Teredinibacter turnerae T7901: one gene and its partners. The protein of the gene in region 4 interacts with the protein of the main gene of each other region in a pairwise test. Links are inferred from orthologs where the notes say so. Each region holds a gene or a part of one and is shown on either strand. Other genes may lie near its edges. The genes, in order: ybgC, secB, secG and secA.

Region 1 (4,466 bases), 400 kb from region 4 along the record:
ACCGCCGCAATAGCGGAGCGGTCGAACGCACTGTTGCCGCTGCTTTTTTTCAAATTAACGTCGATAATCCGCCCATTGGGTACCATATCAATCGTCAGTTCACACCGCATGCCGTTGCGCGCTGAGGGTGGACGACTCCACTGTTGCTCAATCCGGCGCTGGATAACATCAGCATAGCTTTGCGCGACCGTGGCAGATTCATCTGCTGCGAGCAAGCCCTGCTCTTCTTTGAGCGCTTCAGCAAACTCTTGTTGCATTCGCTCCCGCTTTTGCTGTTCCATTTCGCGCTGTTGCTGAGCGAGCTTTTCGCGCTCTTCTTTCTCACGCTGTTTTTTTTCCGCACGGCGTTTAGCTTCAGCCTCTTTATCTGCCTGAATTTTCAGCTGACGTTGCTTCTCCGCTGCGCGCTTTTGGATTTCCTGCGCTTTTCGCTGCGCCGTGAGATCGACCACTTTAGGCTTTTTAGGGGCAGAAGCCGGTTTCGCTTTTTTCTCCAGTTCGACCAACTTTGCTTCTATATATTGTGGCGCAACGACTTTACGCGGAGGCGGGGTAGAGCCGAAGTTGACAAACAATACAGCCACCACCAAGCCGTGCAAAATAACACTGACGGCGATTGGAAAAGCGTAGGATCGAGCGAGCATCAGTTAACCGGCGGCTCCGTCACCAGACCCACCGATGGCGCACCCGCAGCCTGTAACTGGGTCATCAGAGCAACCACAATACCGTATTCCACCTTGGCATCACCCCACACCAGAACGGGTGTGGCTGGCTTTTGGCGCAGCACCTTGCCCACCATGCTGGTTATTTCCGGCAAGGGTTTTGCGGTTTCCGGTTTATCGCCAAGTTTCAGGTAGTAGGTTCCGTCCGGCTTGATCGAGACGATCAACGGCTCGTCATCTTTATTGTCGATGGGGGCGGAGGGCGCCTGCGGCAAATCGACTTTGACCCCCTGCATTAAAAGTGGCGCTGTCACCATAAACACGACCAACAGTACCAACATGACGTCGATATAAGGTACGACGTTTATTTCCGCCATTGGCTTGCGCTTCTTATTGGACATAATCAGCTCTTGGCGTGGACCTGGCGATGGAGGATTGAAGAAAATTCTTCTGCGAACGTCTGATACTTGCCAGTGAGTTGCTCCGCATTTGCAGAAAAACGGTTATACGCAAGCACGGCGGGAATTGCCGCGAACAGTCCCATCGCTGTCGCTACCAGGGCTTCGGAAATGCCGGGCGCGACAGTGGCAAGTGTCGCCTGGTGTACATTCGCCAACCCACGGAATGAGTTCATAATGCCCCAGACAGTGCCAAACAAGCCAATATAGGGGCTGACAGAGGCGACGCTGGCAAGAAATGGCAGGTTGGCCTCCAGTTTTTCCTCTTCGCGACTGTGCGCAACCCGCATGGCGCGCTGGGTGCCTTCCATAATGGCATCAGGGTCTGTACTGCCCTGCTGACGCAGGCGGGTAAATTCTTTAAAGCCCGCGCGAAAAATATTCTCGATGCCATCGGTACTATGTTTATTCGCTCCACTATTACCCTGGCGATAAAGCTGCGTGAGGTCGATGCCCGACCAAAATTGCGATTCAAATTCGCGGAAAGCCTGCCGGGCGCGCCCCTGGTACATGCCACGTTGAACAATCATCACCCAGGATACGGCAGACGCCATAAACAGCAGCAGCATAACCAGCTGAACAAGAAGGCTGGCATTGAGCACGAGATTAAGAATAGAAAGAGGTTCTTGGTTCATTTACTGCGGTTCTCCCATTAATTCTTTTGCAGTAGCGATTAATTGTTTCGGCAGGGGCGTCGGTTTCATGGTGTCGCGTGTGACACAGGCCACCTTCACACGCCCACGGCACAAACAGGTGTCTCCGCGCATCACCGTTTGGGAAAAGACAATAAATGTTCGCGCTACCCGCTCAAACACCGCACTGGCCATCAGTTCATCATCGAGCCGGGCAGGTGCAAGATAATTAACTTCTGCGGAAGCGACGACCATCAGCAGGTCGCCGTTCAGTGTTGCAGCCTTGCCGTAGCCAAGAGATCGCAACAGTTCGGTGCGGGCGCGCTCCATAAATTTCAAGTAATTCACGTAGTAAACAATTCCGCCAGCGTCCGTGTCTTCTATATAGACACGCATTGGCACAGAAAATTCTTTCAAAACAGTCGTCCCTACGCTCTTAAAGGCGGGTTAACAGGCGAATATCGCCCGTTGTATGCGGTTTTCAGATTCCAGGAAGCGAATCTTGCTGCTGGCTTTCCAGGTGTTTTGGCGCCAAAATTCCAAAGTGATTATACGCGTTCTGTGTCGCCATTCGACCTCGAGGCGTTCGCACCAGAAATCCCTGCTGGATCAAATAAGGCTCCAGCACGTCTTCGATAGTGTCCCGCTCCTCACTGATTGCTGCGGCTAAGCTGTCCACACCCACCGGGCCACCACCAAACTTTTCTATTAATGCCAGCAGTAACCGTCGGTCCATATGATCGAACCCGTGGTGATCGACATTCAACATATTGAGCGCACTATCGGCGATTGCGGCGGTGATTACGCCATCGCCTTTGACCTCCGCATAATCTCTCACCCTGCGCAATAAGCGATTGGCAATCCGCGGTGTACCCCTTGCGCGCCGCGCGATCTCCATGCCGCCAGCCTCTTCCATTGCGACGCCACTGAGTTGCGCACTGCGTTTCACAATATGTGTAAGATCCTGCACGCTGTAGAATTCCAGCCGCTGCACAATGCCGAAGCGGTCGCGCAGCGGCGAGGTAAGCAGCCCCGCGCGCGTGGTCGCGCCGACGAGGGTAAATGGTGGTAAGTCCAGCTTAATGGAACGCGCTGCAGGACCGTCGCCAATCATGATGTCGAGCTGAAAATCCTCCATTGCGGGGTACAGAATTTCTTCGACAACCGGGCTTAAACGGTGGATTTCATCAATAAACAGCACATCGCCCGCTTCTAAGTTGGTCATCAGCGCGGCGAGATCGCCCGCTTTGTCCAGCACCGGGCCAGAGGTGGTTTTGAGATCGCCGCCCATTTCGGTAGCGATAATATTGGCGAGCGTTGTTTTACCCAATCCCGGCGGACCAAATACCAGAGTGTGGTCCAGAGCCTCCTCGCGCAGGCGGGCCGCCCCGATAAAAATTTCCATCTGCTCACGCACTGCGGGCTGACCAATGTATTCCGCCAGACGTTTGGGGCGAACAGCGCGGTCCAACTGGTCTTCGCGGCCACTGGCATGGCCGTCGACAATACGATCCTGATCAATCATAAATGAGCTTTCACTGGGTATAAAAACGTCGTTATTATGCCGGGATCATATTGCGCAACGCCAGCCGGATAAGATCCTCACTGCGGGTGATCTCGTCGCTGGTTACCCGGGCAACCGCCTTGCTCGCTTCCACCGGCTTGTAACCCAGAGCCACCAACGCGCTTTCGGCTTCGGCGACAATGGCGTTTTGCGAGGGAGCCGCGCTATCCAATGCGACCAGGCTTCCGGTCGCATCGACGCTCGGGGTCACCTGCCAGCTCTTAAGCTTGTCCCGCATTTCAATAATTAAGCGCTCAGCGGTTTTTTTGCCAACCCCCGGCACCTTCACCAGCGCATTCAGGTTGTCCTCGAGAATGCAGCGCACAATATCGTTGGTTTCCATCGACATGATGCCCACTGCCATTTTTGGCCCCACCCCGTTCACCTTTATTAGCATGCGGAAAAATTCACGGTCTTGCTGATCGATAAACCCAAACAGTTGCTGCGACGTTTCGCTGACAGCGAAATGGGTATGTAGAACCACTTTGGCGTCCAGCTCCGGTAACTGGTAAAAGGTGGACATGGGCGCAAGCAAGTCATAGCCCACACCGTTGATATCCACCATCAGATTAGGCGCCTGTTTTACCACCAGGTTTCCCGTTAGTCTGCCTATCATGTTTTGTCTCTCGCGTGTTTCACTATACGGTTCGGCCGCGACGGTAACGCCGCGCGCCCGCCATGCGAATCAGGTTTTGTTGACTATTGGCGTGGCAAATAGCCACGGCGAGGGCGTCTGCGGCATCTTCCGCGGGCGCTTTGCTGAGCTTGAGCAGCGTACAGACCATGTGCTGTACCTGGAGTTTGTCCGCGGCACCTGTACCTACCACCGCCTGTTTGACTTTGCGCGCTTCGTATTCAGACACCGGCAGATCCTTATTGACGGCAGCGACGATGGCCGCACCACGCGCCTGCCCCAATTTCAAAGCGGAACCCGCACTCTTTGCCATAAACACATTTTCTATCGCAAATTCCTGCGGCTGATACTGCTCGATAATTTCACTGAGCGAATCGAAGATCACTTTCAAACGTTCGGCAAGGCAGTCCGCCACTAACAGCGGCTGGGGGATACGCACTACACCACTGGCAACGTAGCCTAAACGACTCCCTGTGGCGTTGATTATCCCGTAGCCCATTTTGCGTGAACCGGGAT
Region 2 (4,385 bases), 1.5 Mb from region 4 along the record:
TGCGCAATCTCGTAGACCGTATGCTCGGCCCTCACAAATCGAGTGAACGCAAACCAACCAATATTCACGAAGTGCTCGAACACGTGCACTCAGTGATAAAAGCCGAGGTTGGCAGCCAGATCACCATCAAACGCGATTATGACCCCAGTATTCCGCCACTCACCGCAGACCGCGCTCAACTGATTCAGGCTGTGCTCAACATTGGCCGCAATGCCATGCAGTCGCTGCTGGAAAACGGTACCGCCAACCCACAGATTGCGTTTCGCACCCGGGTTCAGCGACGTTACACCATCGGCCGAACGCACCACCCCTTGGTGGTGAAAATCAGCATTACCGACAATGGCCCAGGAATTCCACCCGAGCTCATTGAAGACATTTTTTTCCCCATGATTACCGGCCGCGCTAATGGCAGCGGCCTGGGCTTGGCCATTGCGCAGAACCTGGTCAATTTGCACAAGGGGATTATTGAGTGCGCGAGCCGTAAAGGCAAAACCGAGTTCACCATCTACCTACCGCTGGATACCGAAAATGCATAAACCTAATCTGGTATGGATTATTGACGACGACAGGTCGATTCGCTGGGTGCTGGAAAAAGCCCTGCAACAATCCGGGATTACCACCCAAAGCTTCGAGAGCGGCGACAAAGCGCTGCTGCACATTGATAAAACCCAACCGGACGCCATTATCTCCGATGTGCGCATGCCAGGTACCGATGGCCTGACCCTGCTTTCCAACCTGCACACCGAGCACCCCAGCCTGCCGATAATTATTATGACGGCGCATTCCGATTTGGACAGCGCGGTATCGGCTTACCAGGGTGGCGCATTTGAATACCTGCCCAAACCATTCGATGTGGACGAAGCAGTCGCTGTTACTCAGCGTGCGCTCGCCCATGCCTCAGAGCAACAGCAGGACATTGCCCCGCCGGAACCCGAGCTGGAAACCGAAATTATTGGCGAAGCGCCGGCCATGCAAGAAGTGTTTCGCGCTATCGGCCGTCTCTCGCAATCTAACATTACCGTGTTAATCAACGGCGAGTCCGGCACCGGTAAAGAACTGGTCGCCCGCGCGCTGCATCGCCACAGCCCACGCAAAGAAGGGCCATTCATCGCACTGAACATGGCCGCGATACCCCGCGACCTGATCGAGTCTGAATTGTTTGGCCACGAGAAAGGTGCATTCACCGGCGCAGGTGCGCAACGTCAAGGCCGCTTCCAACAAGCGGATGGCGGCACCCTGTTTTTGGATGAAATCGGCGATATGCCCGCCGAAACCCAAACGCGCTTGTTGCGCGTGCTTGCCGACGGCGAGTTCTATCGCGTGGGCGGCCACACAGCAATTAAAGTTGACGTGCGAATTATTGCAGCAACCCACCAGAACCTGGAACATCTGGTGGAAGATAATCGCTTTCGGGAAGATTTGTTCCACCGCTTAAATGTTATTCGCATCCACTTGCCGAAGCTTTCCAACCGCCGCGAAGATATCCCCAAGCTCGCACATCACTTTTTGCGCAAAGCCGCCAATGAGCTGGATGTGGAGCCGAAGATTCTCACCACAGAAACCGAAGCCTACCTCAGCAATCTGAGTTGGCCCGGTAACGTCAGACAGCTGGAGAACACCTGCCGCTGGATCACAGTTATGGCGTCCGGACGCGAAGTGCACGTGCAGGATTTACCGCCGGAGCTGATGGAGGTGAAACGGGCAGAAACCCCATCTGGCGACTGGGATAAAGCGCTGCGCCATTGGGCGGATCAAGCGCTGGCCTGCGGGCAAAAAGAGATTCTCTCCGAGGCAGTGCCAACCTTCGAACGCGCGCTCATTGAAACTGCGCTCAAGCACACCGCTGGTCGCAAGCGCGACGCAGCCAATTTGCTGGGCTGGGGCCGCAATACGCTAACCCGCAAATTGAAAGAGCTGGGGATGGCCGGCGCCGACGACGACTAAGCCTGCGCTTTGGGTATTTGCCGCCCGGCAACAAAATCCGGGCACAAAAAAGGGAGCTCTAGAAGCTCCCTTTTTCATCATCGTGCAAGCACTGCTTAATTCGGCTGCTGGCCTTGCTCAGCCTGCTGCTGTGCCTGATTCATCGCCTGACTAAACAGTGCATCGAAATTAATGGGCGGCAGTTGCAGCGGCGGGAAACCACCTCGGGTCGCCAGGCTGTCGAGCGCCTCACGGGCGTATGGGAACAGAATTTCCGGGCAGGCAGAGGACAACAAACGCTGTAATTGTGGCGCTTCCAAACCGGCCACTTCAAACAGTCCCGCCTGGTGCACTTCCGCCAGGAACGCGGTTTTATCATCATTCATTTTAACGGTGATGGTCAGCTTCAGAACCACTTCATAGTGGTTCTCATCCAGCTTATTCACCTGAGTATTCAGGTCTTGGTTGACCTTGGGCTGCCACTGTACCTGGAACGCCTGCACCCCCATCGGAGTTTCGAACGACATGTCTTTCATGTAGATACGCTTAATACCGAAGCGGTTCTGGTTGGCGTCTGCCTGTTGATCGTTTTGCTCTGGAGTCTGATTTTCGTCTGCCATGATAGATGCCTTAAAAATGTCTTTTTATCTGCCCCCTATGTGGGGCCACTGCGCGAATTTTACAAGCGTTATTTAACGACGGGCAGATTCTGCCCCTGCCATTCCGACATGCCACCCTGCAGGCGGCTCACCGTAAACCCCTTGTCCTTTAAAATCTTACCGGCAGCACCCGCGTGCTGGCCCATTTTGTCGGCCACAATCAACGTCTTTTCGCGATGTTTGTTTAATTCGGTATGACGATCGGCCAGCTTGGCGAACGGAATATTAATCGCATCCACAATATGGCCAGTACTGAACTCTTTGGCCTCACGTACATCGACCACCACCGCTTGATCGCTGTTCACCAGGCGGGTTACTTCATGGTGCGACAGGGCCGCGCCGCCCTTGCGGCTTTCCACAAATATCAACGCTGCTGCCAGCACACCGAGAATACTGACCAATAACCACTGCTCAGTAATAAACGCCATTATTTCCACAGAAAAGACCTTTGCTTCGAATGAGTTGAGGGCAACAACAGGTGTTGCTGAAAAATGATGCGGGAGTATACAGGAAGTCCGTGTCTGGCGCAGACACACCAGCACGGCAGCGGCCTGCGCAGAACACGCAAGCCGGATTTCACACGGAAATTACTTCGCCTGCCCCTGCTTGGCCACAGCGTCCATCATCGCTTTAATCGCTTCTGGATCGCCCAGGTATTCACGCTTGATTGGGCGCAGGTCTGCGTCCAGGTCATAAACCAGCGGCACACCCGTTGGGATGTTCAAATCAAGGATCTCTGCGTCAGACATATCATCCAGATATTTAACCAGCGCACGCAGACTATTGCCGTGAGCCGCGATAATAACGCGCTTGCCACCGAGAATGGATGGGCGAATCACATCGTGCCAGTAAGGCAGCACGCGGTCGATGGTCAGCTTCAGGCTTTCCGCTTTCGGCAGTACGTTTTTGTCGATACCGCGGTAGCGTGGGTCGTGCGCGGGGAAGTGTTCGCTGCTCTCGTCAACATCGGGTGGTGGAACGTCAAAGCTACGGCGCCAGATTTTAACTTGCTCGTCGCCGTGTTTGGCTGCAGTTTCCGCTTTGTCCAAGCCGGTAAGTGCACCGTAGTGACGCTCGTTCAAGCGCCAGTGACGCTCAACAGGCAGCCACATCTGACCCATTTCTTCCAGCACCAGGTTCAGAGTACGAATCGCGCGAGTCAGCACGGAGGAGTAGGCCAGGTCGAATTCGAAACCGGCTTCCTTGAGCATACGGCCACCGTTGCGCGCTTGTTCGCGACCGGTGTCTGTCAGGTCCACGTCGTGCCAGCCAGTAAAACGGTTTTCCAGGTTCCACTGGCTCTCACCGTGGCGAATTAAGACCAATTTGTACATATCGCTTGTCCTCTGGGGTACATGGTTAGGGATAGAATTTCGGCCGCAATGATCCTAGATTAAGGCGTAAAAATCCAGTTAACGGGGTAACTCATGCGCGCACGCTTCACTGAGATCAAATACCCGACCGTCGTCTAAAGTAAGGTACACTCTGTTTTATGAACTGTTTTATGAACTGTTTTATGAGAAAACGCGCTTTTACATTTATACCGCTGCTGTGTGCAGCACTTATTGGTCTAGCCAGCCCAGCTGCCATGAGCGATGAACAATCTGATCGTGCCCGGCTCGAGAAAATCAAACAGGCCATCACCCGCTTACAGGCGGAACTAAAGCAAACCAAAAGCAGCCGCGATGACTTGCTTAATAGTCTGGAGGAGTCCGAAAAGGCTGCGGGTCAGCTGAGCGAAAAGGCCGAGCAACTGAAAACCCAACTCCAGCAACGACAACAGAAACTCGAGCAAATGCGCGG
Region 3 (4,380 bases), 220 kb from region 4 along the record:
CAGGTTGGCCAGGGTGTGATTACCCCGCAATTTTTTATGCAGCTTGGCTGGGCTGTGGGCAAAGTTCTCGCTGAGCGGCATGCGGATGGCGGCGGCCTGGTGCTAATTGGCAAAGATACCCGGATCAGTGGGTATATGTTTGAATCTGCGCTGGAGGCGGGGTTGATTGCTGCGGGTGTTGATGTAGGCCTGCTTGGCCCCATGCCGACCCCAGCGATTGCCTATCTCACGCGTACGTTTCAGGCGAGCGCAGGCATTGTGATTAGTGCGTCACACAATCCATTTCGCGACAATGGCATCAAGCTGTTCAATACCCAGGGTGTGAAACTTGCGGATGATGTGGAAGCCGCGATTGAGCATCAGGTTGATCGACCAATGGTAACTGCAGAGCGGCTCGGTAAGGCGCGACGGGTTCCGGATGCGGAAGGCCGATATATCGAATTCTGCAAGGGTACCTTACCCTGGGGTTTCAGTCTCGCGGGGCTGACTGTTGTTGTGGATTGTGCCAATGGTGCGACTTACAACGTAGCGCCCAAAGTGTTCTCGGAATTGGGCGCGGAAGTCATCGCTATAAGTACCCACCCCGACGGCGAAAATATCAACCTGAATTGCGGTTCTACCAAACTGAATAACCTGCAAAAGCAAGTACTTGAATCTCATGCGGATATCGGGATCGCCTTTGATGGTGACGGCGACCGGGTGCAGTTTGTTGATGAGCGTGGCGAGGTTGTGGATGGCGACCAGCTGCTCTTTATTATCGCGGCGCATAAGCAGCGCCATGGTGGCGGCTGCAGTGGTGTCGTTGGCACCCAGATGAGTAACTTCGGTTTCGAGCTGGCACTTGAAGCGCTAAAAATTCCATTCGAACGTGCCAAGGTCGGTGACCGCTATGTTATCGAAGCGATGAACAATAATGGGTGGAAGCTGGGTGGTGAGTCATCGGGGCACATTGTTTGTGCAGACGTAACGACAACTGGCGACGGTATTATCGCTGCACTACAGGTGTTGCGTGCACTCAACGCGGAAGCTCAAACACTCTATGAGCTTAAGCAGCGGATGCAGAAAATGCCGCAGGTGATGGTTAATGTGCCAGTTAAGCGCAAGTTGAACCTCGAAGAAAACGACATGGTGCAAACGGCAATTGCCGAAGCGGAGCAGCGTATGGAAGGCCAGGGGCGCGTGTTATTGCGGCCATCCGGTACTGAACCGGTGATTCGGGTGATGGTGGAAGGGCAGCAACATGGCATGGTTTCGCAGCTCGCTCATGAACTGGCAGAAGTCGTGGGACGCGCTACGTCCTAAAAAACTTAATTGGAATCAATTAATTGCATAAGAGCGTTGTATCCTTTACGGTTCTCCGCTACTATTTGCGCCCGCTTCGCCCCAGGGCGCGAAAAATTGCTTTGGGATTTTGAGGAATTGTTTTAAAACCAACCAGTTAGGGAAGTCATCATGCGTCGTCCGATCGTAATTGGTAATTGGAAAATGAATGGCGACTATGCCGCCAATCGTGAGTTGCTCACTGGTCTTGTAGAGCAGTGGACAGGAGTACACCAGGCGGAAGTTGCTGTGTGCCCACCGTTCGTCTATCTGGCTCAGGCCGCCGAACTGTTGGAAAACACCAACATTGGTTTTGGTTCTCAGGACATCAGCAAGCAAGCATCCGGTGCTTACACCGGTGAAGTTTCCGGTCCTATGTTGTCCGACGTAGGTTGTCGTTACGCGCTGGTAGGTCACTCCGAGCGTCGCGAATACCATGGCGAAACCTCTCAATTGGTAGCGGAAAAATTCCAGGCTGCACTGGATAACGGTCTCATCCCCGTACTGTGTGTAGGCGAGTCTCTCGAAGACCGCGAGGCTGGTAAAACATTTGATGTGGTCGGTGCCCAGCTGTTGGCCGTTATCGAACACTGTGGCTTGGCCGGTGTTGCCAAAGGCATTATTGCGTATGAGCCTATTTGGGCTATCGGCACTGGCAAAACAGCCACGCCGGAAATGGCGCAGGATGTTCATAGCTACATTCGTGAAGTTATGGGGCCGGAAGGTGATTCAGTGCGTATCTTGTACGGCGGTAGTGTGAAGCCGGATTCCGCTGAAGGTCTGTTTGGTCAAAAAGATATTGACGGTGCTTTGGTAGGCGGTGCCTCCTTGAATGCCGATGACTTTGTCGCTATTTGTCGAGCGGCAGAGTAATAAACGCCGGGATAACCCCAGCGAGTAAAAATTAGAGAGTAACAGATGGAAAACATCCTATTATTAGTGCACCTGTTGACGGCCCTTGCCATCATCGGTTTGATCTTGATGCAGCAAGGTAAGGGTGCAGAGATGGGGGCCTCGTTTGGTGCCGGTGCGTCACAGACGTTATTCGGCTCTGTGGGATCTGGGAACTTTTTCTCCCGTTTAACCGCTATTGCCGCGACTATTTTCTTCGTGACCAGTTTCAGCCTTGCCGTGGTTGCCAAGCACCAGTCGAATGTGGGTGACGACGATCTGGCTTTGCCTGAACTCGAGCAGTTGGAAGATGCGTCTACCGCAACAAATAATGACGATTCTGACGTTCCAGCACTTGAAGTTGAAGGCGCAAATGTGGATACTGCCGCCGCTGATGAAGTGCCTGTGTTAGACACAGAAGAAACAACATCAAGCGACGCTGAGGACGAAGTTCCAGCAGCGCCAGCAGAGTAAAAGTTTTAGCCCAAGTGGTGGAATTGGTAGACACGCTATCTTGAGGGGGTAGTGGCGCAAGCCGTTCCGGTTCAAGTCCGGACTTGGGCACCATCTTAAAAAAGGCCAGCAAATGCTGGCCTTTTTCATTTCTAGTTTGGCTTTTTTACGTTTTCCTGCTTTTTGCAAACATACACCTTAGGCATCCGCCTTACATTCCACTGCCGGAAATCACCGCCTGCCCCTCTGTGATCGAGGCATGGATCATTGCGGCGTACCAAGCCGGTGAATTAATGCTCGGGTTACTTGGCGCAGTGGCGCTATGCCTGCGCTCTGGTTCGAGAGCAATACAACGATATAGCCGTTCTTGGTGAAGATATCCAAATTTGCGCTTATACCGTCAAATCTGCCGCTGTGACCGACAATAGTGGTTTCGGCGGTATCGTCAACTTCGAAGCCAAAACCATAGCCGTGTGCGCCTAGATTGTCGTGAACTTTGAATAGCTTTTCTGTGTTGGCTTCGCTCAACAACTGGTTCGCTAGCAAGGCCTGGGCGAACTGATGTAAATCGTCAACGGTGGAGTATCCCCCACCAGCCGGGCAGCCTCTTACTGGAATACGATACGTATTTTCCTTCCACTGGGTTTTGTCCATTGGGTTGGGAAAATAACCGGTGGCTAAATTCGGGATTGGGTCATCGAGTTCAAAACTGGCGGAATTTACCATCTGTGCTGGTGCGTAAACATGTTGTCGCACATAGTCGAAGTAGTTCTGCCCGCTAATTTTTTCGACCAGCACACCTGCCAACAGCATGCCCGTGTTGCTGTAGTGAAACTGTGTTCCCGGATTGAACTTGAGCGTTTCACTGCGTACCAGCGGTTTGTAGTCCGAAATAGATCTGTAGTGATCTTTAGGGGAGTTCTCGTACGCTTCGTTAAAGTAGCTGCCCAGGCCGGAGATGTGACTGAGCAGGTGCTCTACTTTGATATTTTGTGCGATTTCGGGTGCTAGCCAGCTGCTATCGATAAATTTTTCGATAGTGTCGTCCAGGCTAATTTTCCCCTGTTCGATCAGTTGCATTAATGCCACTGCGGTGAACATTTTATTCATCGAGCCAATATTGTACTTCGTGGTCCTGGTGTTTTTGATCTTGTAACGTTTGTTTGAGAAGCCGACTGAATCGACGAGCAGGGTTTTACTGCCGTTGGCGATTAGGATTGTGCCGGAAAATAATCCCTTGTCCTCAAGCCGTTTGGTGAGCGATTTTATTTCCCGTTTTAACTGGCGATTTGTATTGATCTTTGTGTCGATTGGGACAGTTTTAAAATCCGCATTTATGACGCTTACGCCCGTGATCTGCGTGGGATGATTTTTGGCGAAGTACAAGGTTATTTCAGTCCACAACTCAGTTTTGTCGGAGTGAACAACCGCAGATGCGTGAAAAACATTGTCGCTGAATTCAGGCTGGGAAAACGATGGCCGCTCCAGTTTGCCTTGTTCTGCAAATAATCGACTTAGCGTGGCGTAATGCATCTCAACGGGGTAAACCTCCAGAAATCCCGGGAGGTAGTGAGCGCGAATATAATCTTTTTGTGCCGCTGGATTGTTGGAGTTTACGGCATCGATAAAGCGGCTCAAACTCTCCTGTGAAGAGCGCTCGGCGTCGTTTTGAGCGAAGCACCCCAAAGAAAACGAGATAAAAAATACGCTGAGCGT
Region 4 (4,759 bases):
GAGAGATATCTTCCAGAAGTGATTGCGACACTACGGCATCTGTCGCGATAAAACCCAGCATGGTGGCCATATTTGGCTTAATCATACCGGCGCCTTTGGACATGCCCGTGATAGTGACCATTCGTTCAGCGATCGTGAGTGTTTTACTTGCCAGCTTGGGGCGTGTATCGGTTGTCATTATCGCTCGCGCCGCACGCTGCCAGCCGTCCTCGGCCAAATCCGCAAACAGCGAAGGAACCTGATTCACTATTTTTTCAGCGGGCAACAGGTTACCAATAACGCCTGTGGAAAACGGCAGCACTGCTTCCGGTGCAACGTCGCCTTCGGCAGCTACTGCAGCCATAGTCAGACGAGCTGCATGCATACCAGCGTCTCCCGTACACGCATTGGCGTTGCCAGAGTTGATCAGGAGATACCGCGATTTATCGCCAATATACTGTCTACACAAAGTGACCGGGGCAGCGCAAAATGCATTCTGCGTGAACACACCTGCGACCCGAGTTCCCGGGTTGAGGGCGATCAAAACACAATCGGGCCTTACCGTTTGCTTAATACCTGCTACCGACACACCCAAGCGTACACCAGCTACCGGACGCACGTCTGGTAGAACGAACTCACCCACTGCCATAATTGTCTCTACCGCCGTTATAAAGAGCGCGCAGGCAAACAGCTGCGCGCAGCAATAATTAGCCTAATTTACCGTGACACGCCTTGAACTTCTTACCAGAACCACAGGGACAAGGATCGTTGCGCCCTACTTTTCTTCCTGCGCGGACATACGGCTGTTCAGATCGCGGCTCGCCTGCGCTGGGTGCTTCACCCGCCTCGGGCTCCAAGCCGGAAACCTGCTCGTGCTGCAACTGAATCTTACGGGCAGCGGCTTCCGCCTGACGGCGGCGCTCCATCTCAGCCAGTTGCTCTTCACTGATAGGCTGCACACGGAACAATACCCGGGTCAGGTCGAATTTCAGGTTCTGCAACATCTCTTCGAATAGCGTAAATGATTCACGCTTGTACTCTTGCTTCGGGTTTCGCTGCGCGTATGCCCGGAGGTTAATGCCTTGTCGCAGCGCATCCATATTCTGTAAATGTTCTTTCCAAAGGGTATCCAGTACCTGCAACATTAATTGCTTTTCGAGCGTACGCATAGCGGAGCCAATGGCCTCGCATTTACGCGCGTAAATCTCATCCATCACTTCTGTGAGCTTGGTGCGCAGCCCCTCTTCATCCATTTTACTGTCTTCGTCCAGCCACTGCTGCAGGGGCACGGACACTCCGTAATCGTTTAACAGCGTCTGCTCCAGGCCTTTAATGTCCCACTGCTCCTCCACGCTTTGCGGAGGAACGAAACTCTCCAGTTGTGCGGCGATCACATCCTCGCGAATACCGTGAATCGCCTCTTCGATGTCGTCCGCTTCAAGCAGCTCATTACGCTGGGCGTAGACTACGCGACGCTGATCATTGGCAACATCGTCATATTCGAGCAGCTGCTTGCGGTAATCAAAGTTACGACCTTCAACCTTGCGCTGCGCTTTTTCGATTGCATTGGTCACCATTCGGTGCTCGATCGCTTCGCCCTTTTCCATGCCCAGCGTTTGCATAATCGCGCGCATGCGATCAGAGGCAAAAATGCGCATCAGATTATCTTCCAGCGACAGATAGAACCGGGACAAACCCGGATCGCCCTGACGACCCGCACGGCCACGTAACTGGTTGTCGATACGACGGGATTCGTGGCGCTCGGTACCAATAATATGCAGCCCGCCTGCCTCAAGGACAATTTCGTGGCGTTTTTTCCAATCCTCTTTAATGGCTGCAATCTGTTCTTCGGTGGGATTCTCGAGCTTATCGATTTCCGCTTGCCACTTACCGCCCAAAACGATATCGGTACCACGTCCAGCCATGTTGGTTGCGATAGTTACCGCACCTGGACGACCTGCTTGCGCGATGATATCTGCTTCACGCTCATGCTGTTTCGCGTTAAGTACTTCGTGCGCGATGCCCGCTTCCGTCAGCCGTTTAGACATTTCTTCCGAGGTTTCAACCGACGCTGTACCCACCAGTACGGGTGCGTTCTTGCCCCGGAATTCGTTCACATCCTCGATAATCGCGTCATACTTATCTTCCACACTCAGGAAAATCAGATCATTCAGATCTTTACGCGCAACCGGTCGATTGGTCGGAATAACCACCACGTCCAACCCGTAAATCTGACGAAATTCGAACGCTTCAGTGTCGGCAGTGCCGGTCATTCCGGCAAGCTTGTCGTAGATACGGAAATAGTTCTGAAAGGTGGTGGATGCCATGGTTTGGCTTTCCGCCTGAATCGCCACACCTTCTTTCGCCTCAATAGCCTGATGCAAACCTTCAGACAGCCGGCGACCCGGCATGGTGCGGCCGGTATGTTCGTCAATCAGCACCACCTGCCCGTTTTGAACGATGTATTCCACGTTTTTGTGGTACAGGTGATGCGCACGCAAACCGGACAAAATGTGGTGCAGCAAGCTCAGGTTGGATGCGTGGTACAAGCTGTCGTTTTCACCGAGCAAACCATTTTTTATCAGTAACTCTTCCACCAGTTGATGACCGTCTTCGGTAAGCTCAATTGAGCGCATTTTTTCATCAATAGTGAAGTGGCCCAGCTCAGTCGGCTCTTCGCCTTCCGGCGCCTCCGGTTGGCGTTTTAATGAAGGAATCAGCTTGTTTATCGCCTGATAAAGTACTGAGCTATCTTCGGCCGCACCGGAAATAATAAGAGGCGTACGCGCCTCATCGATCAGGATCGAGTCCACCTCGTCAACAACAGCGTATGCCAGTGGTCGCTGCATACGATCTTCTTTCCGCAGCGCCATATTATCGCGCAGATAATCAAAACCGTATTCGTTGTTGGTTCCGTAAGTAATATCTGCTGCGTAGGCCTCGCGTTTTTCGGCGGGGTCTTGCATGGACACGATAGATCCCACTGTCATTCCCAGTGCCTCATACACCGGCCTCATCCAGTTCGCATCGCGTCTCGCCAAATAATCGTTCACCGTAACGATATGAACACCTTTACCAGGAATACCGTTGAGGTACGCGGCCAAAGTGGCGACCAGCGTCTTACCCTCACCGGTTTTCATCTCTGCGATCCTGCCCTCGTGTAGCGTAATGCCGCCAATCAACTGCACGTCAAAATGACGCATGCCCATTGCGCGTTTACTCGCCTCCCGCGCGGCGGCGAAAGCCTCAGGCAGTAATTGGTCTAGCGATTCGCCATTATTAAAACGCTCGCGAAACTCGGCCGTCTTCGCCTTTAATTGGGTGTCGTCCAACGGTTCAAATTCGGGTTCCAGCGCGTTAATTTTACGCACCAATTTACCCATTCTTTTCAACTCACGATCGTTTTTCGAGCCAAATACGGCCCGGAAGAGTTTGCCTATCATAGAAAATCCAACTATTGGAGGGGCATGCGCCCTACGTATTTATCTAATAAATATGAAGTGTTTTGAGCAGGCGTAAACGCCGGAGAGAAGAAGAAAACTTAACGACTGGCCCGATGAATATAGGTTGCCGGGTCGACGGTACGACCATTTTTGTAGACTTCGAAATGAACATGAGGGCCCGTGGAGCGGCCGCTTGAGCCCATTAGCGCGACAACCTGGCCCTTCTTGATTACGTCGCCAACCTTAACCAGGTTTTCCTTACAGTGCGCATAACGGGTGGAAAAGCCATTACCGTGGTTAACCTCCACCATCTGGCCATAACCGTAACGCTCGCCAGACCAGGTAACCACGCCGGATGCCACAGCAATGATATCCGAACCTTCTTTGCCGGCGAAATCAACACCCGCATGCCAGGCAATTCGCCCAGTGAACGGGTCACTGCGACGACCATAGCGTGACGACATCCAGCCTTTTTTAATAGGTCTGCCAGCGAGAAAGACATCGTTCTGCAGCTTGCGCTTGGCAAGGAGAGCTTCGAGCGTATCCAACTGCTGCTGCCGGTCTTCTATCTGAGCACCCAGTTGCTCCAGTGCTTCCTGGAAATCTGGCGCTGCGTAGGTCGTCTCGTCGATATCCTGCTCTGGCCCGCCACGCGCGGGCGATCGACCAAAATCGAACTCGCCGGTATCGAGCTTGGCCATAGTGGTCAGTCGCTCACCGAGAGCATCCAGCCGCACCAGGCGCGCCTGAAGTTCTGCTACGCGGAGTGTCAACGCGGCGAGCTTGCGCTCGGAATCCTGTTTAGCCCGCTCTACTTGCGACTGTTGCTCCACCAGGGTTTCTTCCCAGGCTTCGGTAGATTCTGCGGTGAGGATATCGGACGAATTCGAGCTGAGGTGTTGTGACACAGCCAAAGTCACAGCGCCCACAGGTATACCCACCATACAGGCGGATAACAGGGCACGAGTCCACCCGCCCAGCGTAAAGCTGCGGGTGCTGCCGTGACGTTTACTGACGACGATTATCTTCATTAATCTTTTGGCGCAATAACTCTGCACAACCCTCAAGCTAATTCAGCCGGACCAAACTTTAATCAAGCTGCCTGCCTGAATAGTTGCTCACTTCCGCCCCGGCTGCAAGTTGAGGATTGCCAGCTCTGGCTATTTGTGACGAAACGGCCGAACTATGGCATATTCAGCCACAAAATTCCAACTTAACTTTATAAGGAACTGGAGCGATAGCCCGACTATTGGCATAAGTCAGGCTGTCGTGTTAGACCGCCAATAATGGCTTAATGTAGGAGATTGGAGCGGTTTCTTCCTCGTCGAAGGTTACCA

What was found.
Region 1: the proteins of secA (region 4) and ybgC interact in binary tests that used the Escherichia coli proteins (3 or more experiments, as listed by UniProt). The link is inferred for Teredinibacter turnerae T7901 from one-to-one orthologs.
Region 2: the proteins of secA (region 4) and secB interact in binary tests that used the Escherichia coli proteins (3 or more experiments, as listed by UniProt). The link is inferred for Teredinibacter turnerae T7901 from one-to-one orthologs.
Region 3: the proteins of secA (region 4) and secG interact in binary tests that used the Escherichia coli proteins (3 or more experiments, as listed by UniProt). The link is inferred for Teredinibacter turnerae T7901 from one-to-one orthologs.

The regions. Positions count from the first base shown.
Region 1 is NC_012997.1:3,792,750-3,797,215, forward strand. What follows is about bases 463-3,413. They hold ybgC (tol-pal system-associated acyl-CoA thioesterase), read right to left. Parts: upstream 2,170-3,413; coding sequence 1,756-2,169; downstream 463-1,755. Other genes in these bases: tolA (cell envelope integrity protein TolA), read right to left, coding at 463-644; tolR (protein TolR), read right to left, coding at 644-1,063; tolQ (protein TolQ), read right to left, coding at 1,066-1,755; ruvB (Holliday junction branch migration DNA helicase RuvB), read right to left, coding at 2,234-3,277; ruvA (Holliday junction branch migration protein RuvA), read right to left, coding at 3,312-3,413. Also shown: more of tolA, read right to left, coding at 1-462; more of ruvA, read right to left, coding at 3,414-3,932; crossover junction endodeoxyribonuclease RuvC, read right to left, coding at 3,955-4,466.
Region 2 is NC_012997.1:4,898,287-4,902,671, forward strand. What follows is about bases 792-3,661. They hold secB (protein-export chaperone SecB), read right to left. Parts: upstream 2,544-3,661; coding sequence 2,040-2,543; downstream 792-2,039. Other genes in these bases: glnG (nitrogen regulation protein NR(I)), read left to right, coding at 792-1,944; TERTU_RS19650 (rhodanese-like domain-containing protein), read right to left, coding at 2,612-3,010; gpmA (2,3-diphosphoglycerate-dependent phosphoglycerate mutase), read right to left, coding at 3,170-3,661. Outside these bases: glnL (nitrogen regulation protein NR(II)), read left to right, coding at 1-536; more of glnG, read left to right, coding at 529-791; more of gpmA, read right to left, coding at 3,662-3,916; TERTU_RS19660 (murein hydrolase activator EnvC family protein), read left to right, coding at 4,087-4,385. UniProt on the Escherichia coli protein: One of the proteins required for the normal export of some preproteins out of the cell cytoplasm. It is a molecular chaperone that binds to a subset of precursor proteins, maintaining them in a translocation-competent state.
Region 3 is NC_012997.1:3,609,381-3,613,760, reverse strand. Bases 1,097-3,961 are described here. They hold secG (preprotein translocase subunit SecG), read left to right. Parts: upstream 1,097-2,238; coding sequence 2,239-2,685; downstream 2,686-3,961. Other genes in these bases: TERTU_RS14405 (serine hydrolase domain-containing protein), read right to left, coding at 2,929-3,961; tpiA (triose-phosphate isomerase), read left to right, coding at 1,453-2,193; glmM (phosphoglucosamine mutase), read left to right, coding at 1,097-1,302. Also shown: more of glmM, read left to right, coding at 1-1,096; more of TERTU_RS14405, read right to left, coding at 3,962-4,380. UniProt on the Escherichia coli protein: Subunit of the protein translocation channel SecYEG. Overexpression of some hybrid proteins has been thought to jam the protein secretion apparatus resulting in cell death; while this may be true it also results in FtsH-mediated degradation of SecY.
Region 4 is NC_012997.1:3,394,008-3,398,766, forward strand. What follows is about bases 487-3,730. They hold secA (preprotein translocase subunit SecA), read right to left. Parts: upstream 3,423-3,730; coding sequence 687-3,422; downstream 487-686. Other genes in these bases: argJ (bifunctional glutamate N-acetyltransferase/amino-acid acetyltransferase ArgJ), read right to left, coding at 487-628; TERTU_RS13470 (M23 family metallopeptidase), read right to left, coding at 3,521-3,730. Also shown: more of argJ, read right to left, coding at 1-486; more of TERTU_RS13470, read right to left, coding at 3,731-4,453; lpxC (UDP-3-O-acyl-N-acetylglucosamine deacetylase), read right to left, coding at 4,695-4,759. UniProt on the Escherichia coli protein: Required for protein export, interacts with the SecYEG preprotein conducting channel.